4 regions of the Planococcus sp. BI3 genome follow, and region 3 is predicted to be linked to each of the others. Evidence: riboswitches for the same ligand, from Rfam matches in the RefSeq annotation. Region 3 holds a riboswitch; each other region holds the start of a gene.
The links. A riboswitch is a leader RNA that binds a small molecule or an ion and turns the genes downstream of it on or off. The one in region 3 is predicted to bind S-adenosylmethionine.
Positions count from the first base shown of each region.

Region 1: another riboswitch for S-adenosylmethionine. It lies ahead of AC1MEO_RS10090 (bifunctional homocysteine S-methyltransferase/methylenetetrahydrofolate reductase); the one in region 3 lies ahead of AC1MEO_RS18680 (methionine biosynthesis PLP-dependent protein).
Region 2: another riboswitch for S-adenosylmethionine. It lies ahead of AC1MEO_RS06960 (methionine ABC transporter ATP-binding protein); the one in region 3 lies ahead of AC1MEO_RS18680 (methionine biosynthesis PLP-dependent protein).
Region 4: another riboswitch for S-adenosylmethionine. It lies ahead of sat (sulfate adenylyltransferase); the one in region 3 lies ahead of AC1MEO_RS18680 (methionine biosynthesis PLP-dependent protein).

Region 1 is NZ_CM155266.1:2,025,532-2,031,604, reverse strand. Features, by position in the region: gene AC1MEO_RS10095 (DEAD/DEAH box helicase) at 1-1,996, shown strand, start outside; SAM riboswitch class I at 2,202-2,306, shown strand; gene AC1MEO_RS10090 (bifunctional homocysteine S-methyltransferase/methylenetetrahydrofolate reductase) at 2,378-4,237, shown strand; gene metH (methionine synthase) at 4,218-6,073, shown strand, end outside.
Region 2 is NZ_CM155266.1:1,365,106-1,371,178, forward strand. Features, by position in the region: gene AC1MEO_RS06950 (MetQ/NlpA family ABC transporter substrate-binding protein) at 1-373, opposite strand, end outside; gene AC1MEO_RS06955 (methionine ABC transporter permease) at 424-1,092, opposite strand; gene AC1MEO_RS06960 (methionine ABC transporter ATP-binding protein) at 1,085-2,110, opposite strand; SAM riboswitch class I at 2,199-2,303, opposite strand; gene AC1MEO_RS06965 (thioredoxin family protein) at 2,412-2,738, opposite strand; gene AC1MEO_RS06970 (toprim domain-containing protein) at 2,744-3,082, opposite strand; gene gcvH (glycine cleavage system protein GcvH) at 3,278-3,658, opposite strand; gene AC1MEO_RS06980 (arsenate reductase family protein) at 3,739-4,092, opposite strand; gene AC1MEO_RS06985 (acyl-CoA dehydrogenase family protein) at 4,201-5,982, opposite strand.
Region 3 is NZ_CM155266.1:3,799,439-3,805,511, reverse strand. Features, by position in the region: gene AC1MEO_RS18695 (hypothetical protein) at 1-678, shown strand, start outside; gene AC1MEO_RS18690 (hypothetical protein) at 1,210-1,380, shown strand; gene AC1MEO_RS18685 (LLM class flavin-dependent oxidoreductase) at 1,459-2,466, opposite strand; SAM riboswitch class I at 3,041-3,141, shown strand; gene AC1MEO_RS18680 (methionine biosynthesis PLP-dependent protein) at 3,217-4,341, shown strand; gene AC1MEO_RS18675 (aminotransferase class I/II-fold pyridoxal phosphate-dependent enzyme) at 4,334-5,506, shown strand; gene AC1MEO_RS18670 (5-methyltetrahydropteroyltriglutamate--homocysteine S-methyltransferase) at 5,542-6,073, shown strand, end outside.
Region 4 is NZ_CM155266.1:2,048,121-2,054,193, reverse strand. Features, by position in the region: gene AC1MEO_RS10195 (response regulator) at 1-1,014, shown strand, start outside; gene xylF (D-xylose ABC transporter substrate-binding protein) at 1,004-2,068, shown strand; gene AC1MEO_RS10185 (NAD(P)-binding protein) at 2,114-2,752, opposite strand; SAM riboswitch class I at 2,988-3,094, shown strand; gene sat (sulfate adenylyltransferase) at 3,229-4,392, shown strand; gene AC1MEO_RS10175 (SLC13 family permease) at 4,411-6,073, shown strand, end outside.

The DNA.
Region 1 (6,073 bases), 1.8 Mb from region 3:
GGTGATCGCATCAAGCAATAACGGCGCGGTTGAAAATATCTCGAAAGAACTGCCGCAGGAAAAAGAAGCAATTCGCCCTCCATCCAAAGAGAACAAAAGTGATTTTCCAGAATATGAAAAGGCCTATGCAGAAAAAGCCGCCGAATTGGCATTTTTTCCGGAGACTGCCGAAAAAATGCTGGGTAAAGATGAGGGAGCTTGGGGACTGTTCTCGGGAGCGCTTGGCAAAGGAAAAAATATTTCTGATTTCAGTAAAGCGCTCATGGGATCGAAGGACGATTCGGACAGACTGATCAGCCAACTGCAGAAGACTGCCGCTGAAAGCAGCGCGAAAGACTGGCAACAGGCGGTAAAAGAATTCAAGGATCTGCATGCGTCAATTGAAGAAAAAAAGGCGAAGTTGCAAGAAGTGGCTGAGCAGTTCAACCAATTTGAAACAACTCAAAAGAGAGTGTTGGAGCTCAAAGCGAAGTTTGATGAAAACAAGCATGAAGAACTTACTGCAGCAGAAAACATTAAGCAATTGGAAATCAAACGGGAGCTGACGGAAAGTGAGTTGGCGGTTTCTCCCAATCTTCCGCTTTTCCAAAAGGTGCTCGGCAAAAAAGACGTGAAAAAAGATGAGATCAAAAAAGAGCTAGCTGAATGCCTCAATGAATTAAAAATACTGCATTCTAGACAATTCACGATTCAACAACAGCAAAAGGAATTGCAAGGGGAACAACAGCAGCTTGAAGAACGGCAGCAATCCTTTCTCAAGAAACTGGCAGATTATGATAAGCAGAGACTGGTTCTGCCAACTGCAGAATATTGGCAGAACCATACAGAAGCTTATGAAAAACGCCAGCGGGAGACAATTTGGCTGACGGATGAGCTGAATTTCGAACGCGGCTTATTGTTCTTGAAAGCAATGGAACTGCATAAGCTATTTCTGGCATTCAATAAAGAAACGGTAACCGTTGCATTGCGCCTATTGATGTCGCGGGATAAATTGAATCTGAATGATGAAGATCACGTCCGTTACCTCAAAAATATGTGGAACGTCATTCATTTGATCACACCGGTCGTGAGTACGACTTTCGCAAGCTTTTCATCGATGTATCGTGGAATAGACAAAGATTTTATTCAATACCTATTCATTGATGAAGCGGGGCAGGCGAGTCCCCAACAGGCAGCGGGTGCTTTGTGGAGATCACGAAAAGCCATAGTGGTCGGAGATCCGATTCAAATTGAGCCGGTGGTGACAATAGATCAGACGATTTTAACGGATATTCGCAAACATTATCAGTTGGAGGAAGATTTTATCGGTATTAGTGCTTCTGTTCAAAGTTTAGCAGATCGAGCAAATCCGAGAGGTACCTGGAAGATGGGCGGAGAATGGATCGGAACACCGCTATGGGTGCATCGCCGTTGCCTGGATCCGATGTTCTCGATCGCCAATGAAATCGCTTATGAAGGGAAAATGGTCTTGGCTGATGAAAGAACCGGAAAAGTTGCCTGGTATAACTGTGCAGGTAAGGCTGTGAATCGCCAATACGTCAGAGAGCAGGGAGACTTGATTGCCGAATTGATTGCCAAACACTGGTCAGCAGAAAGCAAAGAGCCTGATGTCTTTGTTATTACACCGTTCACTGCGGTTAAAGCAGGCTTGCAAGCGGCTGTCCGCAAAAAATTGCAATCATTGGCGATTGATCCCAAAAAAATCACCGACTGGACCAATAAATCCATCGGAACGGTCCATACTTTCCAAGGAAAAGAAGCAGAAATCGTTTATTTTGTAGCGGGGACAGATGCAGACAGTGACGGAGCTGCTCAATGGTCCTGCGCAAAACCCAATCTGCTCAATGTTGCAGTGACACGTGCAAAAAAAGAATTCTACATCATTGCCGACTATCAGCGCTTTTCAAAAAAGACTCATTATGAAACCATTGCGAAATATGTAGCAGTTCTGGAAGTTGAAGCTAAAGTGGAGCCAAGTGGAATCGCTCAATCCTGATGAGGCAACACTAAATCCCCGCAATTAACTTTCTTCGCAGGAGCATTGCCGGAAGTCGCTGAGCTGTTATTCGACAGCTGTTTTTAGGTCTGAATGATACATTGTGAAAAAAATCACAGAAATTTCATTGTTTTTCGACAGATTGGGTTGACCTGTTCCCTAGATACAGGTACCATATCTAGAATACTTAAAACTGAATAGTGAATTCTTATCAAGAGAAGTTGAGGGACTGGCCCGATGAAGCTTCAGCAACCAGCCGAAAGGTCAGGTGCTAAATCCAGCAGGCAAGCAATTGTCTGACAGATGAAAAGGAACGAGTTTGATATCGTAAAGCCTTCTTTTTCATGAAGGCTTTTTTTGTATATATGGGAGGTTGAGCAGATGGGTTTATTAGACGAATTAAAAAATCGGATTTTGACGGCGGACGGTGCCATGGGAACCTTGCTGTATTCGTACGGCATTGAGTATTGCAACGAGGAGTTGAATCTGCAGCGTCCGGAAGTGATCGAGAAGATCCACCAGGATTACATCAAAGCGGGAGCCGATATCATCCAGACCAACACATATGGAGCAAATGCGGCAAAACTGGCCCGTTACGGATTGGAAGAACAGGTCGCGGATATCAACAGAGCGGCTATTGGAATCGCTAAACGGGCGGCGGCACCAGGCGGGCAATTTGTGTTCGGAACCATCGGCGGAATCCGGGGAATCCGTAAAAGCGACGCCACATTGCAGGAAATCATTGCGATGGTCGACCAGCAGGCAAACCATCTGCTGTCGGGTGATCCGGACGGCCTGCTTTTGGAAACCTATTACGATTTCGAAGAGTTGGCGGCGACAGTCAAGCACCTGAAAGGGATGACTGACACGCCATTGATCGCCCAAGTGTCCATGCATGAGCCGGGCATCCTGCAAAACGGTATGTCGTTGAACGATGCCCTGCATCAACTGGAGGCGCTTGGAGCCGATATTGTCGGCGTCAACTGCCGTCTTGGCCCGCACCATACCATCCAGGCTTTTGAAGAAGTCACCTTGCCTGAAAAAGCATTTCTGTCAGCTTATCCGAACGCCAGCCTGCTGGATGTGGAAGATGGCCGGATTGTTTATGAATCGGAAGCGGATTATTTCGGACGCGCTGCTTTGCTATTGAGAGAAGAAGGCGTCCGTTTGATCGGTGGCTGCTGCGGCACAACGCCGAAGCATATTGAAGCGGTGAAAAAGCATCTCGGCAATTTGCCGCCGATCGTCCATAAGGAAGTCACCAAAAGAAAACCGATTGTCATCCGTGAAGCGGAAGTGCTGGAAGTTAAGCCGCTCCATGAAAAAGCTAAAACGGAACGGACCATCATCGTGGAGTTGGATACGCCGCGCCACCTGGATACCACCAAATTCCTGGAGGGCTCGGCCGCTTTGAATGATGCCGGGGTGGACGCCATCACGATGGCGGACAATTCGCTGGCATCGCCGCGCATCAGCAATATGGCGATGGGATCGATCCTCAAACATAAGCAAGACATTCGGGCGCTTGCCCACATCACCTGCCGCGACCGCAACCTGATTGGCCTGCAATCGCATTTGATGGGGCTCGATGCGCTCGGAATCCATGATATACTCGCCGTGACGGGCGATCCGACCAAAGTCGGTGATTTCCCGGGAGCGACCAGCGTCTATGACGTGTCGAGCATGGAATTGATCCAGCTGATCAAAAAGCTCAATGAAGGCATTTCATTTTCCGGCAAGCCTTTGCGGAAAAAAGCCAACTTCTCGGTAGCGGCGGCATTCAACCCGAATGTCCGTGTACTGGACCGGGCAGTGGCAAGACTTGATAAGAAAATTGAAAGCGGTGCGGATTATTTCATTTCGCAGCCGGTTTACACAAAAGAGAAAATCGTAGAAATCCACGAAGCGACCAAACACCTGGAAACGCCGATCTTTATTGGCGTAATGCCGTTGACCAGCATCCGCAGTGCAGAGTTCCTGCACAATGAAGTGCCGGGCATCAAGCTGTCGGAAGATGCACTGGAACGCATGCGCGCATGCGGTGAAGACAAAGAGCGCGCAACCGCAGAAGGCATCCAGATTGCGAAAGAATTGATTGATACGGCGGCGGAGCTGTTCCATGGCATCTACTTGATCACGCCATTTGTCCGTTACGATATGACCGTGGAATTGATTCATTACATCAGACAACTAGATCAACAGAAAGAGAGAGATGCCAGCCATGCCCAAACATCTTATTGAACAGCAGCTTGAAAAAAGAATATTGATCATCGACGGAGCCATGGGAACCATGATCCAAAACGTCGACCTTTCCCCAGAAGACTTCGGGGGCGAAGAGTTTGACGGTTGCAATGAATACTTGAATATTGTCCGTCCGGATGTCATTGAAGACATCCATACCGCCTATCTGGAAGCCGGAGCTGATATTCTCTGCACCAATACCTTTGGCGGCACGCCGATCGTCTTGGATGAGTATGGCATTGGCGACCAGGCAGCAGAAATCAACCGGCGCGGAGTGGAAATCGCCAAAAAGGCGGCAGCCGCTTTTTCAACACCGGAATGGCCGCGTTTTGTGGCAGGGGCTATCGGGCCGACGACAAAAACCCTGTCGGTAACCGGGGGCGCAACATTTGATGAAATGCTGGAAAACTTTTATGTACAGGCCGAGGCATTGATTGAAGGCGGCGCAGATTTAATCCTGCTGGAGACAAGCCAGGATATGCTGAATGTCAAAGCTGCAACGATCGGCATCAAAAAAGCTTTTGAAGAAACCGGGATCGAATTGCCGATCATGGTGTCCGGAACCATCGAACCGATGGGCACAACACTTGCCGGCCAAAGCATCGAAGCATTCTACATCTCGATTGAACATGTTAAACCCCTGTCGGTCGGTTTGAACTGTGCAACGGGACCGGAATTCATGACGGACCATATCCGTTCGCTGTCTGAGCTGTCGGACGGCTATGTCAGCTGTTACCCGAACGCCGGCTTGCCGGACGAAGATGGGCATTACCACGAAACACCAGAATCGTTAGCGAAAAAACTGCGGGGCTTTGCGGATAAAGGCTGGTTGAATGTAGTGGGCGGATGTTGCGGAACAACCCCTGCGCACATCAAGGCAGTGCGTGAAGCGATGGAAGGTCTGGCGCCAAGAAAGCCGGATCCTGTCGAGCACGGCCATGTCGTGTCCGGTATAGAAGCATTGCAATACGATGAAACCATGCGTCCCCTGTTTATCGGAGAGCGGACCAATGTCATCGGCTCCCGCAAATTCAAGCGTCTGATTGTTGATGGGAAGTTTGAAGAAGCGTCTGAAATCGCTCGCGCACAGGTGAAGAATGGTGCGCATGTCATCGACATCTGTCTCGCGAACCCGGACCGGGACGAAGTGGAGGACATGACCCACTTTATGAAAGAAGTCGTTAAGAAAGTCAAAGTGCCGTTGGTCATCGATTCCACGGATGAAGAAGTGATCGAAGTGGCGCTGAAATATTCCCAGGGGAAAGCCATCATCAACTCAATCAACCTGGAAGACGGGGAAGAGCGTTTTGATGCGGTGATGCCGCTTGTGAAAAAATACGGTGCGGCAGTTGTTGTCGGAACCATCGATGAGCCAGGCATGGCGGTTACGCGTGAGCGGAAACTGGAAATTGCACAACGTTCGTATGATTTATTGGTCAATAAATGGGGACTGGCACCGGAAGACATCATCTTTGACCCGCTGGTATTCCCAGTCGGCACAGGCGATCAGCAATACATCGGATCGGCTGTGGAAACCATCGAAGGAATCCGCCTGATCAAAGAAAAAATGCCGCGTGCGTTGACCATTCTGGGCGTCAGCAACGTATCGTTCGGCTTGCCGCCGGTCGGCCGTGAAGTATTGAATGCAGTCTACCTATACCATTGCACGCAGGCAGGCTTGGATTACGCCATCGTCAACACGGAAAAACTGGAGCGTTATGCATCGATTCCAAAACAAGAAATCGATATGGCCAATGAATTGTTGTTTACGACGACAGATAAAACCTTGGCTGATTTCACCGCTTTCTACCGCGACAAGAAAAAAGAGAAGACCGA
Region 2 (6,073 bases), 1.5 Mb from region 3:
GAAGTTCATCAAGAGAAGCGTAATCCTGTGAATAAACACCGATCGGTTCGATGTGGATGCCGCCAGCGTTTTCAAATTCATAGCCATGATCTGCTACTTGTGATGCTAAATAAGGAACGTGTTGGAAGTAGTTAGCGTCGATTTCACCAGACTCTAAATCTTCATTCGGCAGGATGTAATCCTGATAAGTTTCGATTTCAAGTGTAATGCCCTGTTCTTCAAGCAATGGCTTTGCCTGCTCTAAAATTTCAGCGTGCGGCACATTGGAAGCCCCTACGCGCAAAGTCTGAGACTCTTCTTCACTAGCCCCGCCATTGCCGCATCCTGCAAGTACCAAAGCCGTTAATGCTGTTCCTGCTACAAATTTCTTCATGTTCAATCTCTCCCTTATGATGTGTTTTATATAGTACGGAAAATCCGCTATTACCGTTTGTCTGCTTTTGTGGTGACTATATCCCCGATATATTGAATGATAAAGACGATGATCAAGATCAAGATCGTCGCCATCAATGTAACGTCTTCACGGCTGCGTTGAAAGCCGTCCAGGAAAGCCAATGTCCCAAGGCCGCCAGCGCCTATGATGCCGGCCATGGCCGTATAGCCGACGAGTGCAATGGCTGTCACCGTGATACCGGAAATCAACGCCGGTTTCGATTCAGGCAACAGCACCTTCCAGATGATAGTGCCGGTCGTCGCGCCCATCGACCGAGCTGCTTCAAGGACGCCTTTGTCGATTTCCTTCAATGCAATGAGAACCATCCGTGCGTAAAATGGAGCCGAGCCGATGATCAATGCCGGCAATGCCGCGTTAGGACCCCGGATCGAGCCCATCAGGAATAGAGTAAACGGGATCAAAAGAATGATCAGGATAATAAAAGGAATCGAACGGAAAATATTGACGAATGCTCCTGTCAGCCAATTGACCACTTTGTTGGCCCATAATTGTTTCGGTGCCGTCAAAAACAACAGGATGCCGAGGGCTAATCCGATAACGAACGTAAATACTGTTGATAATGCCGTCATATAGAGTGTTTCAAGTGTGGCTTCCCACATATTGTCCCAGTCTACATTCGGGAATAAAGAATCAATCATTGTGCATCACCTCCGCTTGAACATCTTCTAAACGAAGAAATGCCAGTGCTTCTTCGATTTCTCCAGGAGAACCTTTCAACTGGAGAATCAATGTTCCATAGGCCCCCCGTTGGGTATGTGATATATTCCCTTGGACAATATTGACCTCCACAGCATGGCTGCGGATCAATTTCGTCAGGATTGGCTGTTCGGTTTGCTCACCAACAAAAATCAACTTCACCAATTCGCCTGTCGGATATAACTCCCGAAGATTTTTGATGGTTTCCTGCGAATCACCACTGGCGGTCACCTGTGCGACAAAACGTTTAGTGATCTCCTCTTTTGGCGATTGGAAAACCTCCAGGACATCACCCAGTTCAACGACCCGCCCGCCTTCCATGACGGCCACACGGTGGCAAATCTTTCGAATGACGTGCATTTCATGCGTGATCAAGACAATCGTCAATCCCAATCGCTTGTTGATATCCACCAGCAGATCCAAAATGGCGTCTGTAGTTTCCGGATCAAGAGCTGATGTCGCTTCATCGCATAACAGCACTTCCGGATCGTTTGCCAGCGCCCGGGCGATGCCGACACGTTGTTTCTGCCCTCCTGAAAGCTCGGATGGATAAGCATGTTCACGGCCGGTCAAGCCGACCAGTTCAATCAGTTCCTGAACCCGTTTACCGCGCTGTTGTTTCGACACGCCGGCAATTTCAAGCGGAAATTCGATATTTTCTGTGACTGTACGGGACCACAGCAGGTTGAAATGCTGGAATATCATGCTGACCTTTTGACGGGCCTTCCGCAATTCTGCGCCTTTAATGGACGTAATCACCTTGCCATTAATTTCTACCGTACCTGAAGTCGGCTTTTCCAACCCATTCAACAAACGGATCAATGTGCTTTTACCGGCTCCACTATATCCGATGATGCCGAATATTTCTCCATCGGCAATGGATAAATCAACCTGGTCAACAGCTGTAAGAACTGCTTTCCCTGTATCGAATATTTTTGTCACTTTCTTTAACTCAATCATTCTCTGAACACCCCTGAATCCTAAAAATAAAAAGCCCTTCCGCGCATAACTGAGCAGAAGGGCAAACGTATATTATACGGAAACCAATCTCTCATCTTCCAAAGCTTTCGCTTCGTGTGATTTGGCACCATTTCATTTTCATGACGGTTGCCGGGCTTCATAGGGCACTTCCCTCCACCACTCTTAATAAGAGTTTCGATATGAAATTAATTGAAAGCATAAGAAAGTTTGAACTTATAGGTCAATTCCAAGGCTTACTCCAATTAAATGGTGCTTGTTCTTTTCTTATCAGAAATTTAATTTACCACGACCGGCTATATTCGTCAACAGATTTCAACTTGCCATATAAATAAGGCACCGATTTGAAGGCATAAATTTTTTCTTTTAGTTTGCCATCCTCCGTAATCAACAGACACGGCACACTCTCCACTTCATACAGGCCGGCGATTTCCTGGACGTAATTCAAGTTTGCTTTGCCGATTTGAAGATCCGGCAACAGCTCTGTAACGACAGACAACATTTTGGATGCCACCTGACAGGTCCCACACATAGGCGTGTACAAATAAAAGGCCGTGATGTGTTTGGTATTCTTTTCTTTGGTCCATTCTTTATGAGTCCATTCCTTCATCTTCTTCATCCCTCTATCAATAGCTTATTGACCTGGACATTCGCAGCGATCAGCACATCCATCAGAATGCGGAGCGGTGTTTTTGCGACTTCCTTATAGCTCCGGTTGACATAGAAATGCCGGGCTTCGGGGAACTCGCGTTTGACCAGCTTCCGCAATTTTTCTCCTGAAGGGTCTGCATCCACTAATATGATGATGTCCTGGCCTTCGTATGGCAGCAATAATTCTTCAAGTCGCGATGCACTTACTGTACCATTTGTGCAAAGAATCGTCACGGGTTCTGCAATGAGCGGTGCAATCCTCGACTTGTCGCTGATCCCTTCCACCACAATCACCTTTCCCATAAACACTCACCCCATCGAAAATAGTATAAGAAAAGATGTCATCTATTACAAGCCGGACAAATGCCCTTTCTAGTTTTGTATTCCACAAGATGGTCCTGCAAAAACACGTTTCTGCAAGTCAATGGCTGCGCTTCTTTCAAGCTGAAACGTGCACCTATAAAAAAAAAGCGCCAACATGCAGGCGCTTTCCGAAGTTTACTCGTTGATCATTTCTTTGTATTGGTCTGCCGTCATCAATGCACTGACTTCTTCTTCAGAAGGAGCTTCGATAACCACCATCCAAGCCTGCTCGTAAGGTGACTCGTTGACGAATTCCGGGCTGTCTTCAAGCTCAGAATTGACTTCAACTACTTTTCCGCTGATTGGCGCATACAATTCCGAAACCGTCTTAACGGATTCAACGCTGCCAAAAGGTTGATCTTTTTTCAGTTCGTCTCCAACCTGTGGAAGTTCGACGAAAACGATATCCCCCAATTCAGCCTGTGCGAAATGAGTAATTCCGATACGCGCATTGCCCTCTTCGATCTTGACCCATTCATGTTCTTTTGAATAACGAAGTTCTGCTGGTGTGCTCATCTTGACCCCTCCAAATTATGTAGTCTATTCAAATTCAGTTTGACATAAACAGCTGCGAAATACAAGATGACGCCGATTTCTTACAGCCAGCTGTTTTGATAATCCGCTTCTTTAAAACCGAGCGTCACCGTTTTGCCGTCCCACGCCAGAGGCCGTTTGATCAGCATGCCATCTGAAGCCAAAAGCTCCAATTGCTGTTCTTCCGTCATGTTCGACAGCTTCTCTTTTAATCCAAGTGAACGGTAAACAAGACCGCTCGTATTGAAGAACTTCTTCAATTCCAAACCACTCGCCCCATAGATTTCAGCTAATTGTTCTTTTGTCGGCGGGTTTTCTGCAATATGTATTTCATTATATTCCACGTTATTTTTGTCGAGCCAGCTTTTTGCTTTCCGGCATGTTGTACATTTCGGGTATCCATAATAAGTAATCACGTTTCTGCCTCCTTTTTTTCTAAGCTTACCAAAAAGAAAGCTTCTGGTCGACGAATAAAAAAACAGGCAAACCCGGTAGACCTGGGCTTGCCTGTTTTCCATTATCCATTAAACGATGTATTTTTCGACATCGATCAGCTTGACAGCCGCTTCGCGTTTTTTCGCAATCACGTTGTAAGGTGTTGAACGAGTCAGTTTGCGCAATGCTGAAAGCATCATGCGCTGGTTGTCGCCTTCGATGGCAGCGATCAATGTTTCTTTCGCATCCTTTTCGATTTGATCGAATGCTTCCTGGCAATAAATCTGCGTATATAGAAGTTTTTGCTTGGCTTTTTCTTCACCTGACGCAGCAATTGCTTTTTCTGTACGCAAGACTACTGATTCCATTGCAAAGACGTTGCTGACGATGTCCGCGATGTTGACAAGTACTTCCTGCTCCGCTTCCAGTTTCGTGCCGTAAGTCTGAGCTGCAAGGCCAGTTGCAAGCAATGCGATTTTCTTCGCATTCTTCACCAGGTATTTCTCCTGAGCCAACGCTTCTGTCCCCACTTCTTCAGGCATCATCATCAACAATTCTTCCTGAAGCTTCTGTGCATGCTGCAATAAAGGCAACTCGCCTTTCATTGCTTTGCGCAATAGCGTTCCTGGTACAAGCAAGCGGTTGATTTCGTTGGTTCCTTCGAAAATACGGTTGATGCGTGAATCGCGGTAGATGCGCTCGATTTCGTATTCCTGCATAAAGCCATAGCCGCCATGCAATTGCACGCCTTCGTCCACAATATAATCCAATGTTTCCGTACCGAAGAATTTATTGAGTGAACATTCCACTGCAAATTCAGCGATAGAGTCAGCCACCAATTTGCCGTCTGCCTGCTGCTCATCCGTAAATCCGCTCATGCGGTCTTCGAACAATCCAACAGTACGGTAAACCGAACTTTCAACTGCATATAATTTAGACGCCATCGTCGCCAACTTCTCACGCGTCAAGTTGAATGAAGAAATCGGTGTCTTGAACTGCTGGCGCTGATTTGTATAAGGGATCGTCAATTCCATGGCACGTTTCGATGCGCCGATTGTGCCTACTCCCAATTTGTAGCGGCCAATGTTCAGGATATTAAACGCGATGATATGTCCGCGCCCCGCTTCGCCTAATAAGTTTTCAACAGGCACTTCAGCATCCTGCAGGATCAATGTCCGTGTAGAAGAAGATTTGATGCCCATTTTCTTTTCTTCCGGCCCTACAGAAACACCCGGAAATTCGCGTTCTACGATAAAGGCAGAGAATTTGTCTCCGTCAATTTTCGCATAGACTACGAAGACATCCGCAAATCCAGCATTGGTGATCCATTGCTTTTCACCGTTCAAGACATAATGCGTGCCTGCTTCGTTCAGTTTGGCAACGGTCTTCGCACCTAGTGCATCCGATCCTGAGCTCGGCTCAGTCAATGCGTATGCGGCAATCATTTCACCTGATGCCAATCTTGGCAGGTAGCTTTGCTTTTGTTCTTCATTGCCGAAAAGGACGATCGGCAATGAACCAATGCCGACATGCGCTCCGTGAGTGATTGAGAAGCCGCCCGCTTTCGACATTTTTTCAGCGATCAACGCAGAAGCGATTTTGTCCAAGCCAAGGCCACCGTATTGTTCCGGTACGTCAGCGCCAAGAAGACCCAGTTCTCCAGCTGTTTTCAACAGACGGACGGAATGTTCGAATTCGTGGTTTTCCAACTTTTCAACAACTGGCATTACTTCTGTATTGACGTAATCCTCAGTGGTCTTTGCAATCATTTTTTGCTCTTCCGTAAAGTCTTCCGGTGTGAACACACGTGACAGATCCGCATCTTCGATTAAGAAACTTCCGCCTTTGATCAATGTTTTTGATTGTTCCATTTTGTATTCCTCCTATTTTGTAATTGCTTATTATGTTTCATTTTGAAGAAATCGCTCCAGGCGGACGCTTTCCGCGGGCGAAGCGCTGAGC
Region 3 (6,073 bases):
TTGCTTGGACTGGACGTCGGAACCTATACATTGGTCGACCGGTCGCTCGAAAACGGTACGTCCATCATTTTCGAAGAAATCAAAAATACCGGCTGGATTCCTTATACGTTTTCGATGAATGTCAACAATCTGGAAGACGCCGACTACAAGTCCTGGAATCCAGAACCGACTGTCAGACTCGACGAGGCAGTATACGGCCCAGACCCTACCACCAATCCTTATGGAGTCTTCGCAACCGAAAACAGCGAAATCCTGGTCGGCAATGTTTATGTATCCCGCAACCTGCAGCTTGGCAACGGTGAATGGGTACGGGAACTGCGCCATGAGATTTCGGAATTCACCTTGGAAGAAGGGGTGCTGTCGAAAAACCTGTGGCTGCCGCCTAAACATTCAAGCCAGACCTGGCTGATGGCCGCACAGGATCCTTTGTTCGAAACAGAAGAAGCTGAAGACGAGTGGATCCAATTTTCACTTGAAAACCGCCTGTCCCAGTTAAACTGGCTGACACCTGATGGGCCGTACGTCAAGCTCGAATTGACGGATGATCCGCGAACAGAGCTTGCTTATGGCTCCATCGATAAACGGACGGCAGACCTGACTTCGCTGGAATGGAATGAAACCTCGCCTTCCCTGTTCTTTGAATCTATGATTCTAAATGCAGAAATCAATCAGCAATGATAAGCAAAAAAACGGAGCTGTCCCATAAATCCCTAAAATAAAACCGCTGGAGAAAAATCAATGATTTTCTCCAGCGGTTTTTGCTTTGTATGCAGTTTTCTCAGAAAGCAGCTTGTGGGCCAAGGCTTTTTTGGGATTTTATTTGAAAAGAAGATTTTTTTTATTCCAGTAATAGAGCTTACGGTCCAAGTTGGGCAGAATAAAAAATACGGTCCAAACTCGGCACAATACTGTCTGCGCGCTAAAATGCTTCCAGAATGTCGGAGTGGCCGTCTTTAAAACTGCCTTGATGGGACATTTTTGTGCCCACTAAAAATTTCAAAGCAATCCACAGTGAACCGATTCCAGCAACCTGCCGGAATTCCCGATTGCTGATGGTCTTTTTCTTATGGATTTCTTCGAAATAGACCAGTAAAATCCTAAGCTACTTCCCTTTCTATTTAACAGAATAATCTGTATACTGTAAGTGAGATAGGACTCCGCCTTCATTGTCATATGGCTGCTGATTATGAAACAAGGAGGTTGTTCATAATGGAACGCAAAGTACTCGATCCACGAGAAGCTGAACGTCGTTTAGATGACGATTTCAATGCGGTTCTGAATATGATTGGCGAAGGTTCACCTGATTATGCAGCCTATGAAGAAGACGAGATTCCAAAAGAGCGGCAGCGTGAAGAAGACAAGGCGAAAGACCTTCACTGACGCCGGATGATCACCTCTCCTTATTGGGGAGGTGATTTTTTATGCAACAAAACCCCGTTCACAGAACGGGGTTTTTGCTTAGTCCATCATTTCTGCCACGTAATCATACGACCGCAGGCGATCTTCCTGATGGAAGATCGGCGAGTTGACGATGACTTCGTTGGCTCTCGTTTTTTGGATGAAGTTTTTCAGTTTTTGTTTGACGACATCAGGTGTGCCGACAATCATAGATTCAGAATCCAACTTGTCACGGAAAATCGCAATTTCACGATCCGTCCAAACCTCCTCGAGAACATCAATCGGTGCCTGGAAGGTCGTCGGCTCTCCTCTCATCAACGAAAACATCTGCTGCTGAGAAGAAGTCGCAAGCCATTCAGCGCGCTCCTGTGTTTCTGCCACAATGATATTGACGCCCAGCATCGCGTAAGGCGCTGCCAAAGCCGGAGACGGTTTGAAGTTCTGATGATACAATTGAAGCGCCTGCATCATGTAATCCGGCGCAAAATGGCTGGCGAAAGAAAATGGCAGACCTTTGAGTGCCGCAAGCTGAGCACTGAATCCACTTGATCCTAATAGCCAAAGCGGAATCTTCAGGTTGGTGCCGGGATAAGCCCGTACACGCCCGACCGGATTTTCCGAGAAGTAATTTTCCAGCTCTGCCACCTGCTGCGGGAAATCATCTCCACTGCTCTGCAAGTTTCGTCGCAGCGCATGGGCGGTTGCCTGATCACTGCCTGGTGCACGGCCTAATCCTAAATCAATGCGTCCCGGATAAATGGTTTCGAGCGTACCAAATTGTTCAGCGATAACAAGCGGTGAATGGTTCGGCAGCATGATGCCGCCAGAACCTACACGAATGGACTCTGTCGCGCCTGCAATGTGGCCGATAAGAACCGATGTCGCCGAGCTGCCGATGCCCGGCATATTATGATGCTCAGCCAACCAGTAACGGTTGAACCCTAACTTCTCTACATGCTGTGCCAACTCCACGCTATTCTTAAAGGCCTGTGCGGTTTCTGAACCTTCATTAATTGGTGCCAAATCTAGCACAGCCAATGGTATATTTTCGAATTTCTTAATTGCCATGTCTACTTCCACTCCTATCCTTTCCATTGTAGCGATGTTTCATAAAAACTTCCTTTTTTCTGCTCATCAAAGAAAAGCGGAAGCGCCTGTTCAGCTCTGAAAGGCATAAGGCAGAACAGCAGAGTGGCGTTTTTTGCCACGCCGCTGGGTTGACTTATGATCCGAAGAGCTAGGCGCTGGAGCTGGACAATAAGAAAAGCGCAAGCGATCGTCTTAGACCCGACAGCCAACGGGACTTATGATCCCGAGGGTCTGATCGCTGGAGCTGGACAACACGAAAAGCGCAAGCGCCTGTTCAGCTCTGAAAGGCATAAGGCAGAACAGCAGAGTGGCGTTTTTTGCCGCGCCGCTGGGTTGACTTATGACCCGAAGAGCTAGGCGCTGGAGCCTAGACAAAGAAAAGCGCAAATGCCCATCACTGATGCACAAATACAAATTCATCAATACGCCTTATGTTTTCTTTCTATTTCAACTATTTAAAATTCACCCCTTGCTTTCCTCTGTTAAATGATTTAAGATTAGAAACATCGAAACAGAAACAAGATTAACTTAGAACCTAAACTTAATAAGATATTTCTTATCTAGAGAGACGGAGGGATTTGGCCCTGTGAAGTCTCAGCAACCAGTCTGACGACACGGTGCTAATTCCAATAGGCTGCGCCTAACAGATGAGAAGAATGCGTTTCTAGTCAGGGGCTTTCTTCTTTATTGAAGAAAAGCCCCTGTTTTATTGTTGAGAGGATGAGTGGAATGACAAAACATAGCTTGGAAACTTTATTGGTTCAAATAGGCAATCGCAGCGACGCTGCTACAGGAGCGGTAAACCCGCCCATCTACTTATCAACGGCCTATGAGCATCAGGGACTTGGGCAATCGACCGGCTACGATTACACCCGAACAAAAAACCCGACACGTTCCGTCCTTGAAGAAGGCTTTGCAGAACTGGAAGGTGCAGATGCCGCATTTGCCTGCAGCTCTGGAATGGCTGCCATCCAACTGGTTTTGTCGCTGTTCCGTCCAGGCGACGAAATATTGGTGCCGGAAGATATTTATGGCGGAACCTATCGCCTGCTGGACCATTTCGCATCCGCCTATAATATCCACCCCAAATATGCCGAATTCAAAGATGTACAGGATACAGAAGAAAAAATAACATTGAATACACGGGCGCTCTTTATTGAAACGCCGACCAATCCGCTCATGCAGGAAATTGATCTTATCGCTTATGCGGCATTAGCAAAAAAGCATAACCTTTTATTGATTGTCGATAATACATTCTTGACGCCGTTCTTCCAGCAGCCAATCGAACTGGGAGCAGATATCGTTATCCACAGCGCCACTAAATACATCGGCGGACACAACGATGTGCTTGCCGGACTGGTTGCCGCAAAAGGTGAAAGCATCTGTGAAAGGCTGTCATTCTTCCATAACTCGGTGGGTGCCGTATTGTCACCTTTCGACTCCTGGTTATTGGTACGTGGATTAAAAACCCTGCCGCTTCGCATGCGGCAGCATGAAGCGAATGCAAAAGCCATCGCAGAATTCCTGTTGCAGCAATCAGAGATTTCGGACGTTTTGTATCCAGGAAAAGGCGGCATGTTGTCGTTCCGTCTGCAAGAAGAGGAATGGGTCGGGCCTTTCCTGGAAAATATCGAGCTCATCACCTTTGCCGAGAGCTTAGGCGGAGTCGAAAGCTTCATCACTTACCCTGCCACCCAGACCCACGCAGATATTCCCTTTGAAGAACGCACCAAACGCGGCGTCTGCAACCGGCTATTGCGATTCTCGGTCGGTGTTGAACTCGCTGAAGATTTAATCGCTGATTTGACACAAGCATTTTCGAAATTGAAGAAGGAGGTTGTTGAATATGACTGATCGCATAGAAACCAAGTTTATTCACTCTACCGGAGTTGATCCATTGACGGGGGCTGTCAACGTACCCATTTACTTATCCTCAACATTCCACCAGAAAAGCCTGGATTCATTCGGGCCCTTTGAATACAGCCGCTCTGGAAATCCAACGCGCCTGGCATTAGAGGAAACCATCGCTAATTTGGAAGGCGGCAAACGTGGATTCGCCTTTTCATCAGGGATGGCCGCCATCTCTTCCGCTTTCATGCTCTTGTCTTCAGGCGACCATGTTTTGGTGTCAGAAGATGTCTACGGAGGAACTTACCGTTTCATCACAGAGGTTTTGGATAAATTCAATATCGAATACACTTTCGTCAATATGACCGACTTGAATGAAATGGCCAATGCAATCCAGCCGAATACAAAAGTGGTCTACTTGGAAACACCTTCGAATCCGACAATGAACATTACAGATATCGAGATTGCAGCAAAACTGGCGAAAGCCAATGGCTGTCTGACTTTCGTCGACAATACATTCATGACGCCGCTTTACCAGAACCCTTTGGCGCTCGGCGCGGACATCGTCCTTCACAGCGCGACGAAATTCCTGTCGGGACATAGCGATGTTGTGGCAGGTCTTGCCGTCACAAAAGACGACGAGCTTGGAAACCGCCTCGGCTTTATTCAAAACACATTCGGTTCGGTATTGGGCGCACAGGACTCCTACCTATTGATCCAGGGCATCAAAACTTTAGGCGCCCGTCTCGGCCAGTCATCCGAATCGGCCCGTACCATCGCTGAATATCTGCACAATCACCCATTGATCGAAGAAGTATACTATCCAGGATTTTCATTCCACCCTGGCAACCCGATCCACGAACGCCAGGCCAAAAGCGCAGGCGCCGTCCTGTCTTTCCGTCTAAAGGATAAAAAGTCAGCCCGTGTCTTTGTGGAGCATCTGCGGATTCCGGTATTTGCGGTCAGCCTAGGCGCTGTCGAGTCGATCTTGTCGTATCCAGCCACCATGTCCCATGGCTCTATGCCTGTAGAGGAACGTGAGAAACGCGGCATCACGGATGGCTTGCTGCGTTATTCCGTCGGCCTTGAGCATCCCGATGACCTGGTGCAGGATCTTACACAGGCGCTGGCCCAGGTGGCCCGCCGCAACGGCTTGAGCATCGCCAACTAGATCAAAATCCTTAGAGAGAAAGAAGGAAAAATCATATGACAACGACTCAAACGATTACAGCACCATTCAAGGCAGATCACGTTGGAAGCCTGCTGCGGCCGGCTTCCTTACATAAAGCAAGAGCAGATTACAAAGCCGGGACGCTTTCAGCAGAACAATTGCGGGAAATCGAAACGAAGGAAATCAAACATATCGTCGAGAAGCAGATTGAAGTTGGCTTAAAAGCCGTCACAGACGGTGAGTTCAGGCGTTCATGGTGGCATTTGGATTTCATGGAGCATATCAATGGCTTCGAAGGTTATGTGCCGGAATCCGGTTATCAATTTGCCGGCGAGGAAACTGAGCGCTATGATGTCCGGAATATCGGTAAAATCTCGTTTAATGACGATCATCCCTTTATCCAGGATTTCCTTGAACTGAAGGAAATCGTTGATGGCAGAGCAGTTCCGAAGTTAACGATTCCAAGTCCCAACCAATTTTTCAACGCCGGCATCCGCGACAATTCGATTTACCCGGATATTGAAGAATATGCACAAGCCATCATCCAAGTGTATCGGGATGCGTTTC
Region 4 (6,073 bases), 1.8 Mb from region 3:
GTCATGACGGTTCTGGTGCCGGAAGGCTCGGAAAAATTATATCCACAATTAAAAGCGGAAATCCGCAAGACTGAAAATGCATGGATTGGGGCATTGTATGGCCGTCAATTGCCCATCATCGTTTTTCGGGACCAGGAAAGATCTTTTCGATCCCAGGCAATTTCATTGGTAAAAGCCATCCTGTCCATTTCGGGAAGCCATCAGGAAGGGTGGTTTGTCGGTGTAGGACCGGTCTGTGAGTCGTTGGAGGATATCAGGAATTCTTATCAGAAATCCCTTATTGCAACAATGGATCTGTCGCTGCCTTCCAGATACCGATTTTCATCTGATGTCCCGTCCCTTGAAAAAGCGGGGGATGCTGCATTTGTTAAGCGGCAGGAGAAAAAGCTATTCGATTTTATTCGTTTAGGGGAATGGGAATCGATTGATCGATTGGTGGTGGACCTAATCCGACGTTTCGAGCAGGAAGGCGCAAATATCCTTTGGACACAACAGCGGACACTTGAATTTTTGTGGATTACTGCACGAGTCATGGGAGAAATGGGCATTGACGCGCCTAATCCTTATTATACGATTCAAGCCAAAGATCATCGGCAGCTGCACAGTGAAACCCTTCAGGTGATCGAGCGGTTGAAGTGGGTCTATATGAAACATTATGACCGTCTGGAAGTGGATAAAATCCATCAGATCAAGCAATACATCATGGATCATTCCCATGAAGACATTTCATTGGATGCATTGGCCCAGAAAGTAGAGTTGAGCCCTATCTACCTCAGCAAGATGTTCAAAGAAAAACTGGGTTTCAACTATATCGATTTTCTGACCTCGTGCCGAATAAACAAAGCAAAAAAGCTATTGGGTGATCCAAAGAAAAGCCTAAAGGAAATTGCCTTTGAAATTGGCTATCATGAGCCGAATTATTTCAGCAAGGTCTTTAAGAAGATGAACGATGTATCTCCAAAGGAATACCGCAGAACGCTGTTGACGGAAAGGAAAGATCAGCGTGAAGAATAAAAGAATTCAACTATTGCTGGTCTTATTCATCAGCCTGTTTTTTGGAGCCTGTGCACCTGACGAATCGGTGGGCAAAGCAGTGCCTGAAAAAAAACAGTATACAGAAAGCAAGGAGCCCATCAAAATCGGATTTTCCATGGATACGCTGAAGGAAGAACGCTGGTTGAAAGACCAAGCGCTATTTAAGAAAGCCGTAGAGGATTTGGGCGCAGAAGTGGAGATTGTGGCCGCCAATGGGAATGATGCACTGCAGCTCACCCAGGCTGAAACGTTGATCCAGCAAGGCATCGACCTATTGGTCATTGTTCCGCATAATGCGGAAGCCACAGCTGCTATTGTCCATAAAGCGCATCGTGCCGGCATTAAGGTAATTGCCTACGACCGCCTGGTGAAAAATGCGGATATCGATCTCTATGTATCATTTGATAACGAGCGGGTGGGGGAAATGCAGGCGGAGGCAATTTTAGAGTTGGTGCCCAAAGGGAATTACGTCTATATCGGAGGGGCAACGACGGACAATAATGTTCATCTGATAAAAAAAGGCGTATTCAATGTACTTCAGCCGGCCATTGACCGTGGAGACATTAAAGTCGTTTATGACCAATGGACAGAAGATTGGTCACCCGAGAAGGCTTTTCTCAATATGACGGAGGCACTGGCAGCCAATGGCAATCAAATTGATGCGGTCATCGCTGCCAATGATGCGACTGCCGGAGGCGTTATTCAAGCTTTAGAAGCACAAGGATTAGCGGGTAAAATCCCAGTAGCGGGACAGGATGCAGAACTTGCTGCTGCACAACGTGTTGTCAATGGCACCCAGACGATGACGGTCTATAAGCCCATTCAGACTTTGACGGAGCAAGCTGCTGCCTTGGCAGTCAGAATGGCGGAGGGGGAAGATGTCACGACTGTTAAATATGTTAACAATGGCAAGATCGATGTGCCTTCCATCCTGTTGGAGCCGATTCCCGTGACGGTCGAGAACATGAGAGACACCGTCATTGCTGATGGTTTTCATACGGGTATGGAGATTTATGGAGCCGGGAATGACTAAGGGTTCAGCCAGCATCCAGGAAGTCCACAGCTTTAGTTTTTGGTTCTAATCCGGCTGGTTATCGCTGTCCTTGTCGGCAAACAGCCGCAATTCACGGAGTGTCTCTTGTTGGACCTCCCCCTGCAAAAATGATTCAGTCAAAAAGCCGTGCAAGCATTCTTCTTTCGCGCTTTTGGAAAGCGCGCTTTGCTTCAAGAGCTGCCTGGCTTCAAAAAGAAATTCCAGATATTGTTCGTAGCGTTCATCAAATTGGGTCTGCAGATCCTGCTTGATTTTTTTAGCAAGCATGGGACTGGCACCGTTCGTTGCAATCGCGATGCTCAATTTGCCTCTTTTCAAATGGGCGGGGAAATGGATGTTTCCAGACTCTGCCGCAGTGGAGGCATTCACCAAACAATGCGGAGGTGCAGCTTTTTTGGCAGCCTCGTTAACAGCTGGATCGTCGGTAGCGATGACCATCATGAAAGCCTCTTCGACCTCTTTCAGGTCGAATTTTTTTTGCTTCCATCTAATTCTTCCTTCTTCAGCCCAACCGGCTATTTCTGGCAGCACTGCCGGACTGATTACCGTCAGCAAAGCTCCGCTGTCCAATAAAGCGTCCAGCTTTCGCTTAGCGATGCGTCCGCCGCCCACTACAATCACTTTTTTCTCTGCCAATTCAATCATGATGGGAACCACCGTCATCTTCTCCGCCTCCTCAACTCTCTTCATACTATCAAAAATATTCCTATCTGCGTTGAATAGCAACCATTCAGCAAACAATCCAAATAATTTTACTTGCCCTAGCCTCTGGCAGGACAGCTTTCCTGGAAAGAAACCTAAAAAAAATCTAAAACATAGTTTGACACTCGGAATAGTCTATTATATACTTTGTGAAATCAAATATTTCAAACAATTCAGCTCAAAAATTGAATACGCGTTCTTATCAAGAGAGACGGAGGGATTGGCCCTTTGATGTCTCAGCAACCCTCCTTTAAGGAAACGGTGCTAACTCCAATAGGCTTTCCTTAGCCTAGAAGATAAGAAGATTGTTTGTTTTTCCGGACCTTCTTCTTAGCGAAGAGGGTCCTTTTCTTTTTGTCTGAACGCCTTGGAAATTTGGTTTAAGAACCCTTTCGAAATGGACAGCAGAATTCAAAACTAACCTTGGAGGTAATGACATGACGAGTAAAGCACACGGTGGAGATTTGGTAAACAGACAGGTGACCGGCACGGAAAGAGAAACGGCATTAAAGAATGCAGAAACGCTTTCTTCTTTATTCATATCAGATTGGGCGATTTCGGATTTGGAATTGATCGGCATCGGCGGTTTCAGCCCGCTGACCGGTTTCCTTGGACAACAAGATTACGAAAGTGTCGTCCATACATCGCGCCTCAGCAACGGCACGGTGTGGAGTGTGCCGATTACACTGTCAGTCACCAAAGAAGAAGCAGCCAGCTACCAGGTCGGCGACGAAATTGCGCTGAAAGGCGAAGACGATGTCATTTACGGAACGCTCCAACTGACGGAAAAATACGCTTACGACAAAGGGTTGGAAGCGGAAAAAATTTATGGGACCACAGAAGAAGCGCATGCAGGCGTGAAAAAACTATACGAACGCGGTGATATTTACCTGGCAGGTCCGATCACGTTATTGAATCGTCCGGACCATAGCGAATTTGAGGAGTTCCATCTGGACCCGTTAGAAACGCGCCAGCTATTCAAAGATCTTGGGTGGAAGACGATTGTCGGTTTCCAGACGCGCAACCCGGTGCACCGCGCGCATGAATACATTCAGAAAGCAGCATTGGAAGTAGTCGATGGCTTATTGTTGAACCCACTGGTGGGCGAAACAAAATCCGATGACATTTCAGCAGCTGTGCGGATGGAAAGCTACCAGGTCATTTTGAAGCATTATTATCCTGCAGACCGTGCGCGCCTAGCCATCTATCCTGCGGCAATGCGTTACGCGGGACCGAAAGAAGCGGTGCTCCATGCCATCGTCCGCAAAAATTACGGCTGCACGCATTTCATCGTCGGCCGCGACCACGCAGGCGTCGGCGATTATTATGGCACCTACGAAGCACAGGAATTCATCAGCCAGTTTGAAGATGAACTGGGCATCCAGATTTTCAAGTTCGAGCATTCGTTCTACTGCAATACATGCGAAAACATGGCAACAGCGAAAACCTGCCCGCATACGGCAGAAAATCATGTCCATTTGAGCGGCACGAAAGTGCGTGAATTGCTTCGCAACGGGGAGAAGCCCCCGAAACAATTTTCCCGTCCGGAAGTGGCCGATGTGCTCATCAAAGGCTTGCGGGAGACCGTAATAAGTAACTAAGTTGAAGGATGGTTGCCCATGTCAGTCGAAATGATTTTTGTGCTAATTGTCATCGTTGGAATGGTCAGTGCCTTGCTGTTTGAAGTTGCCCGTCCGGATATGATTGTCTTCTCGGCATTGGTGGTTTTGCTGCTGTCAGGGATTTTAACGACAGAAGAAGCATTGCGCGGCTTTTCCAATCCGGGAATGCTGACCATTGCTTTATTGTTCATCGTTGTCGGGACCGTACAAAAACATGGCCTGATCGACCAGATGATGATTGGCTGGCTGAACAAGGGCAAAAGCTTGAAGGGTTCATTGTTCCGTATTTTTCTTCCGCTTCCGCTGTTTTCGGCTTTCTTGAACAATACGCCTATCGTTGTGACATTGACGCCGCTATTGAAGAAATGGTGTGAAGAACGGAACATTGCACCATCCAAGGTGTTGATTCCTTTATCGTATGTAACGATTTTAGGAGGCACCATCACGTTGATGGGAACTTCCACCAATCTGGTGGTCCACGGCATGCTGATCGATTATGGGCTTCCTGGATTTTCCTTGTTCCAGTTGGCGATAGTCGGAATTCCCATCACGATTGTCGGCTTGATTTATCTCTTTACTGTAGGAAATATGCTGTTGCCTGAAAATAAAGGGTTCAGCAAGCAGGTTGCTGAAGATTCCCGGAAATACATCGCTGAAATGATCGTGGAAGAGACATTTCCACATACCAACCAAACGGTTGAGGCGGCTAAGCTCCGCGATTTGAAAGGACTGTACTTGATTGAAATCATTCGGGATCAAACACGGATTTCATCGGTCAGTTCCAAAACCGTCATCCAGTCCGGAGACCGGCTGATTTTTACAGGACTTATTTCCACCATCGCAGACCTGCAAAAAAGAAAAGGGCTGACGTTAAAGACCGGAACCGATCTTCAATTGGATGATCTGAAAAACGGCAATACGCAGCTTGCAGAAGCTGTGGTTTCCCATGAATCGTCGCTGCTGTCGAAGACCATCAAGCAATCCCAATTCCGTTCACGTTATGATGCAGGTGTCATGGCCGTCCACCGCAATAACGAACGCATCAAAAGCAAAGTCGGCGATATCATCCTGCGGCCGGGTGATACGCTATTGCTGCTCGCCGGAACCGGATTTGTGGAAAAATACCAGCAGTCCAATGACTTTTACGTGGTTTCGTCGATGAAAACCCCGAAATCACTGCAGGAAAGCCGCTTGGTGGGCTGGTTTTCATTGGTTGTCCTATTGGGGGCCATTGCCCTTGTCGTTGTCGGCTGGTTGAGCATGTTCAAAGCCATGGCATTGGCGGTACTGATTTTGCTGGTGACCAAATCAGTTTCCATGGAAGATGCCAAAAACGATGTGCAGTTCAACGTGTTGCTGCTGATCGCCAGTGCATTCGGCGTTGGAGCAGCAATGACCAAAACCGGTCTGGCACAATGGGCGGCGGACGGGCTGCTGGCAATTGGGCAGCCGTTCGGCTTGTTGGCCATCCTGATCTTAGTTTATCTGCTGACCAGCATCTTTACCGAATTGATCACCAATAGTGCTGCGGCAGTCTTGATGATTCCCATCGGCATCGAAATGGCCAGCAACCTGCAGCTTGACCCCATGGGCTTTGCTGTCATCATCACTATTGCGGCATCCGCCAGCTTCATTACACCCATCGGCTACCAGACTAATT